3 regions of the Streptomyces bikiniensis genome follow, and region 3 is predicted to be linked to each of the others. Evidence: riboswitches for the same ligand, from Rfam matches in the RefSeq annotation. Region 3 holds a riboswitch; each other region holds the start of a gene.

What was found. Region 3 has a riboswitch for cobalamin ahead of OO47_RS00185 (CoA-acylating methylmalonate-semialdehyde dehydrogenase). Riboswitches for the same ligand answer to the same signal wherever they lie in the genome.
Region 1: another riboswitch for cobalamin. It lies ahead of OO47_RS19095 (cobalamin biosynthesis protein); the one in region 3 lies ahead of OO47_RS00185 (CoA-acylating methylmalonate-semialdehyde dehydrogenase).
Region 2: another riboswitch for cobalamin. It lies ahead of OO47_RS21710 (ribonucleoside-diphosphate reductase subunit alpha); the one in region 3 lies ahead of OO47_RS00185 (CoA-acylating methylmalonate-semialdehyde dehydrogenase).

What each region holds. Positions count from the first base shown of each region.
Region 1 is NZ_JNXJ01000022.1:157,391-159,643, forward strand. It holds gene OO47_RS19090 (cobyric acid synthase) at 1-382, opposite strand, end outside; gene OO47_RS19095 (cobalamin biosynthesis protein) at 379-1,359, opposite strand; cobalamin riboswitch at 1,392-1,534, opposite strand; gene OO47_RS19100 (hypothetical protein) at 1,693-1,914, opposite strand; gene OO47_RS19105 (inorganic phosphate transporter) at 1,927-2,253, opposite strand, start outside.
Region 2 is NZ_JNXJ01000028.1:32,194-34,446, reverse strand. It holds gene mctP (monocarboxylate uptake permease MctP) at 1-41, shown strand, start outside; gene OO47_RS21715 (GNAT family N-acetyltransferase) at 123-632, shown strand; adenosylcobalamin-variant (AdoCbl-variant) riboswitch at 712-809, shown strand; gene OO47_RS21710 (ribonucleoside-diphosphate reductase subunit alpha) at 952-2,253, shown strand, end outside.
Region 3 is NZ_JNXJ01000001.1:39,489-41,741, forward strand. It holds gene OO47_RS00180 (ABC transporter substrate-binding protein) at 1-807, opposite strand, end outside; cobalamin riboswitch at 910-1,089, shown strand; gene OO47_RS00185 (CoA-acylating methylmalonate-semialdehyde dehydrogenase) at 1,320-2,253, shown strand, end outside.

The DNA.
Region 1 (2,253 bases), on a different contig from region 3:
CGAACAGCTCCTTCTGCCGCCCCCCGTGCAGGGTCGTGCCGGGGGACGACCCGCCGGACCCCCCGAAGAACCCGCGGGCGCTCATCTCGCCCACCGGCTTCCCCATCAGGACGACCTGGCTGGACCGGTCGCCGCCCGGCTTGAGCAGCACCGGGTTCATCAGCGCGGTCGGCTCGACCCGGGCGGCCTGCGCCTGCATGGCCTGGGCCCGCCCGATCTCGGCGCCCTCGCGCGTGACGAAGGAGTTGAGGGACATGTTCTGCCCCTTGAACGGCGCCACCTTCAGGCCCTTGCGGACCAGCCAGCGGCAGATCCCGGCCGTCACGACGCTCTTGCCCGCGTCGGACGTGGTCCCGGCGACCAGCAGCCCCCCGCCCCTCATGCGTTCCCCCGCTTTCCGTGCTTCCTGCGCCTCACGGCGTCGGCGATCAGACGGCCGCCCGCACAGGCGACCAGGGTCAGCGCGGTCACCCGGCGCGAGAGCGCCACCGCCCGTTCGACGTCCGCCACCTCGACGGCCCGCCCCTCCCCGTTGAGCACCGGCCGGTGCTCGACGCGCCCGCCGTACGAGAGGGTGCCCCCGAGCCGTACGCCCAGCGCGCCCGCGAAGGAGGCCTCGACCGGGCCCGCGTTGGGGCTCGGGTGCTTCGACGCGTCCGCCCGCCAGGCCCGTACGGCCCCGCGCGGATTTCCCCCGGCGACGGTCGCGAGCGCGGCCGTCAGACGCGCGCCCGGCCAGCCGGCCAGGTCGTCGAGGCGGGCCGAGGCCCAGCCGAAGCGGCGGTGGCGGGGCGACTTGTGGCCGACCATCGCGTCCAGGGTGTTGACGGCCCGGAAGCCGACGAGTCCCGGCACGCCCGCGACCGCGCCCCAGAACAGGGCGCCGACCACGGCGTCCGAGGTGTTCTCGGCGACCGACTCGACGACCGCCCGGGCCATCGCCGGGCCGTCCAGGGACTGCGGGTCGCGCCCGCACAGGTGGGGCAGCCGCTCGCGGGCCACCTCCAGGTCCCCGGCGGCCAGCGCCCCGCCGATCGCGCGGGCCTCCCGGCCCAGGGTCGTCCCGCCGACGACGGCCCACACGGAGGCGGCGGTCAGCGCGACGGCGGCGGCCGGCCGGTCCCGCACGGCCCGGGCGGCGAGGGCGCCGAGGGCGGCGGTGGAGCCGGCGCAGACGGCGGTGTGCAGGGCGCCCCAGCCGCGGTGGTCGTGGTGGAGGCGCTTCTCGACGGCGGCGGCGGCCCGGCCGAACGCGGCGACGGGGTGGCCCCTGCGGGGGTCGCCGAGGAGCAGGTCGACGGCGAGGCCCGCGGCCGCTCCGTACGCGAAGACAGCGGTGGCTCTGGGACGGCCGGGCATGGCGCTGTGTCCTCACTCAGGGTCCGCGCCCTGGATCGACGTGACCGGCGGCGAGAGTTCCTGGCTCCCGGACCCCTCGGATCCGGTCACAGTGGCGGGACCGCGCCGGATTCGCACCGGACTTCCTCTGCTGCCGCCGTAATGGCCCCGGCAGTCCACCACGCCCCGAGAACGGGCGTCAACCCAGCCTTGACCTGCGGCGGCGCACTGTGCGGAGCACCACAGGGAGCGCCGTGGAGAGCACCACGGAAAAGCCGTGGGGAGCACCACGGAAAAGGGCCGGGCGGCCCGTACCCGAAGGTGCGGACCGCCCGGCCGGTGGAGCGGGGACCGTCAGACGACGATCAGGTAGATGCCGTACGCCACGGCCGCCAGGCACAGTCCGAAGCAGGCGTAGGCGCCGGTGCGGGCCAGGGCGGCGGAGCCTCCCCGGGCCGCGGCCTCCTCCTGCTTGGTGAGGCCGACGATGCCGAGGGTGAAGAGGCCCACCAGGACGACGGTGGCCACGAGGCTGACGCCGAAGACGGAGCCGAGGGCTGCCCAGTCGATCTTCATGTGGTTCTTTCCTTAGACCTTCGCGGCCGGGGCCGGGGGAGCGGTCGGGTCGGTGGGGGCCGGGGTGAGGATGGTCGCCTTGAGGTCCTCGTCGGTGACGGCGGCCACGGAGCCGGCCGGCGGCGGGGTGACGGCGGCGATGGCGGTGGTCACCACGCCCGCGGGCTCGGCGTCGGCGGCGTCGAGGTCGTCGGCCGTGACGTTGTGGTGGTCGACCGGCTTGCGGCGGGAGAGCGACCAGATGACGGCCGAGCCGGCCACGAGCAGGACCGCGACGGCGGCGATGCCCCAGGGGCCCTGCTTGGTGAGGAACTCGGCGCCGGCGCCGACCAGGCCCGC
Region 2 (2,253 bases), on a different contig from region 3:
TCCAGGTCGAGATGGAGAAGGCCACCGCGCCCACGCACTGACGCCACCGGCACGGAAGGGGCCCGGGACCTCCGCGAGGAGGCCCCGGGCCCCGGCGCGTTCCCGGCGGGCACACTTCCCCCATGGACTTCACGATCAGGGCGGTACGGCCCGGGGAGTACGAAGTGCTCGGCGAGCTCACCGGACGCGCCTATCTGGACGACGGGCTGCTGGCGTACGGGACGGAGGACTCCTATCTGGAGGTGCTGCGGGACACGGCGCGGCGGGCCCGCGAGAGCGAGGTCCTCGTCGCGGAGGACGCCCGGGACGCGGCGGGCCGGATCGTCGGCGGCGTGACCTTCGCCCGGGGCGGCACCCCGTGGGCCGACATCGCCGTGCCCGGCGAGGCCGAGTTCCGGATGCTCGCGGTCGCCCGGGAGGCCCGGGGCCGGGGCATCGGGGAGGCGCTCGTACGGGCCTGCGTCGACCGGGCGCGGGCCCTGCCGGGGTGCGCCCGGATCGTGCTCTCGACGGGCGCCGGGATGGTCGCGGCGCACCGGATCTACGAGCGGACGGGCTTCGTCCGCACCCAGCACCGGGACTGGGAGCCGATCCCCGATCACTCTCTGCGCACCTACTCCCTGGACTTCTGAGCCCAAGTCCCGTCCAGGGGACGACACAACATGTGGGGGGTGCCACGAGCGGCGCCCCCCACATGTATGCTCGTCCTCGCTGTCGACGCAGGGGAATCCGGCGCGAATCCGGAACTGTCCCGCAACGGTGTACTTCGTGCGGTTTCGTCCGAGGTGAGTCCGAGCACCTGCCGACAGCGCGCCCGGTCCTTCCGTTCCGGGTGCCACAGACGTCCGGGCCTCGCGGAGTGGGCCGGTGGACGCGGTGCGTCGTGCGTGGACGCCCGCCCGTCCGCCTGTCCCCGCCGAGGCCCCGAGCCGAGCGAGGGAGAGCCCCCACGTGACCATCGCGCCCGCCGATCCGGCTTCGGCCGAGGCTTCCGCGGTCGAGAGCGACGGCCCCGGGACCGTACTGCTGCGGACCCTGACCGACCTCACCGCCGATCTCCCCGACACCGACCCCGGCCGGGTCGCCGCCGCCGCGCTCCGCGGCCGCAGCGCCGCCGCGGACGAGGCGGAGCTGCGCGAGCTGGCCACCGAGGCGGCCGCCGGCCTGATCGCCGAGGACCCGGCGTACTCCCGGCTCGCCGCCCGGCTCCTCACGATCACCATCGCGGACGAGGCCGCCTCCCAGGGCTCGGTGAACTTCTCCTCCTCGGTGGCCGTCGGCCACCGCGAGGGCCTGATCGCCGACCGCACCGCCGAGTTCGTGGCGCTGCACGCCGACCGCCTCGACGCCGTGATCGACCGCGCCGGCGACGACCGCTTCGGCTACTTCGGCCTGCGCACCCTCTACTCGCGCTACCTGCTGCGCCACCCGATCACCCGCAAGGTGATCGAGACCCCGCAGCACTTCATGCTGCGCGTCGCCTGCGGCCTGGCCGAGGACGAGAGCGTCCGCGCGCTCGACGAGGTGGCCGCGCTGTACGGCCTGATGAGCCGGCTGGACTACCTGCCGTCCTCCCCCACGCTCTTCAACTCCGGCACCCGCCACCCGCAGATGTCCTCCTGCTACCTCCTGGACTCCCCGCAGGACGAGCTGGACTCCATCTACGACCGCTACCACCAGGTCGCGCGCCTCTCGAAGCACGCGGGCGGCATCGGCCTCTCGTACTCCCGCATCCGCGCCCGCGGTTCGCTGATCCGGGGCACCAACGGGCACTCCAACGGCATCGTGCCGTTCCTCAAGACCCTCGACGCCTCCGTCGCCGCCGTGAACCAGGGCGGCCGCCGCAAGGGCGCCGCCGCCGTCTACCTGGAGACCTGGCACGCGGACATCGAGGAGTTCCTGGAGCTCCGCGACAACACGGGCGAGGACCAGCGCCGCACGCACAACCTGAACCTGGCGCACTGGATCCCGGACGAGTTCATGCGCCGCGTGAACGCCAACGCCGAGTGGTCGCTGTTCTCCCCCTCGGACGTGCCCGAGCTGGTCGACCTGTGGGGCGAGGAGTTCGACGCCGCCTACCGCAGGGCCGAGGCGGCCGGCCTGGCCCGCAAGACGATGCCGGCCCGCGACCTGTACGGCCGGATGATGCGGACCCTGGCCCAGACCGGCAACGGCTGGATGACCTTTAAGGACGCCTCGAACCGTACGGCCAACCAGACCGCCGAGCCCGGCCACACCGTCCACTCCTCCAAC
Region 3 (2,253 bases):
GTTGAAGTAGGCGGGCCCGTCCAGCACCCACACCGCGCCGGACCGTACCGCGGGCAGATCGTCCCAGCCGGGGAGGGAGGTCAGCAGCTCGCGCTCGCGCACGGTCCGTTCGGGCGGGAAGCCGCACGGCAGGACCAGGAGGACGTCGGGGCGGGCGGCCCGGACGTCCTCCCACGTCATCGGCTTCGTGTGCTCACCGGGGGCGGCGAGGAGCGGTTCGCCGCCGGCGCAGGTGATCTGTTCGGGCACCCAGTGCCCCGCGGGCCACAGCGGATCGAGCCACTCGACGGCCACCACCCGGGGCCGGACCCGGCCCGCCGTGAGTCGGCGTACCGCGGTCAGCCGATCGCGCAGCTCCTCGCGGCGGCGCTCGGCCCGCTCCCGTACGCCCAGCAGCTCACCGACCGTGACCAGACAGTCCAGGACGTCGTCCAGGGTGCGGGGCTCAAGACTGAGGACGCGAGGGCCGCCGTCGAGGACGCGTACCGCTCGTGAGACGGCCTCGTACGACACCGCGCAGACGTCGCACAGGTCCTGGGTGAGCACGACATCGGGCGCGAGAGCGGCAAGCGCCTCAGCGTCGAGGGCGTAGAGCGAGGACCCGCCATGCGCGGCCCCGCCGACCGCGGACGAGATCTCCCGACTGCTCAGCGCGTCCGACGAGAACGCGGCGGACGTGACCACCGGCACGCCGGCCACATCCCGCGGCGGCCAGTCGCACTCGTGGGTCCTGCCCACCAGGTCGGCTGCCAGTCCGAGCTGGGCCACGATGTCGGTCGCCGCGGGCAGCAAGGAGACGATGCGCATGGTCCGAGCCTATAGGCGGTGTGCCGGGCATCGGCCGTCGACTGTCCCGATGCCGCCGCCGCGCCGTGGGCGGGGGTGGACTTACTAGGACGTCCAACTATATGTTCGTGGCAAGCCCGCGGTGCAGGGAAGCCGGTGTGAATCCGGCGCGGTCCCGCCACTGTGACCGGGGAGTGCGTCCTTCCAGCAGGACAGGCCACTGACGGAAACCATCCGTCGGGAAGGCCGGAGGGCGTGCGCTGATCCGGGAGTCAGGATACCGGCCGTGGGGTGTTCCGTGTTGTCCACGAGGATGGAGCAGACACGCATGGCACCGGTACGTGACCACGACCCTGGTGATCCGGCGGAGTACCCGAACCCCGAGGCCCTGTCCCCGCGTTCGTGACTCGACGAGGGCTCCCCCGCCCTCCCCTGTCTCGCGGAAGGCCCGCGTACGCGCACCCCGATCGGTGCCGTTCTCGCGGCCCTCTCCGCGCCCTCCTCGGATCCGTACCTGACGAGAGCAGGCTTCGATGGTCCGCGAACTCACCCATTTCATCGGCGGCAAGCACACCGCCGGCACGTCCGGTCTCTTCGCCGACGTGTACGACCCCAACACCGGCACCGTCCAGGCCAGGGTGCCCCTGGCCGGGCGTGCCGACACAGAGACGGCGATCGCCGACGCCGAGCAGGCACAGCAGGAGTGGGGCCGGTGGAATCCGCAGCGACGCGCCCGCGTCCTGCTGCGCTTCCTGCAACTCGTCGAGGGAGAGCGGGACTCGCTGGCTCGGCTGCTGTCCGCCGAGCACGGAAAGACCGTCGCCGACGCCCACGGCGACCTCCAACGAGGCCTTGAGGTCGTGGAGTTCGCCGCCGGTATCCCGCACCTGCTCAAGGGCGAGTTCACCGACAACGCGGGCACGGGAATCGACGTCCACTCGCTGCGCTCACCGCTCGGCGTGGTCGCGGGCATCACCCCGTTCAACTTCCCGGCCATGATCCCCCTGTGGAAGGCGGCCCCCGCCCTGGCCTGCGGCAACGCCTTCATCCTGAAGCCGTCCGAGCGTGACCCCTCGGTACCCCTGCGGCTCGCCGAGCTGTTCCTGGAGGCGGGTCTGCCGCCCGGTGTGCTGAACGTGGTCAACGGTGGCAAGGAGGCCGTCGACACGCTCCTCGAAGACCCCCGGGTCCAGGCCCTCGGCTTCGTCGGCTCCACCCCGATCGCCGCGCACATCTACGCCACCGCCGCCGCCCACGGCAAGCGCGCCCAGTGCTTCGGCGGCGCCAAGAACCACATGATCGTGATGCCCGACGCGGACCTCGACCAAGCCGCCGAGGCACTGATCGGAGCCGGCTACGGCTCCGCCGGCGAGCGCTGCATGGCCATCTCCGTCGCCGTCCCCGTCGGCGAGGAGACGGCCGACGCGCTGGTGGCGAAGCTGAAGGAGCGCATCGCCTCCCTGCGCA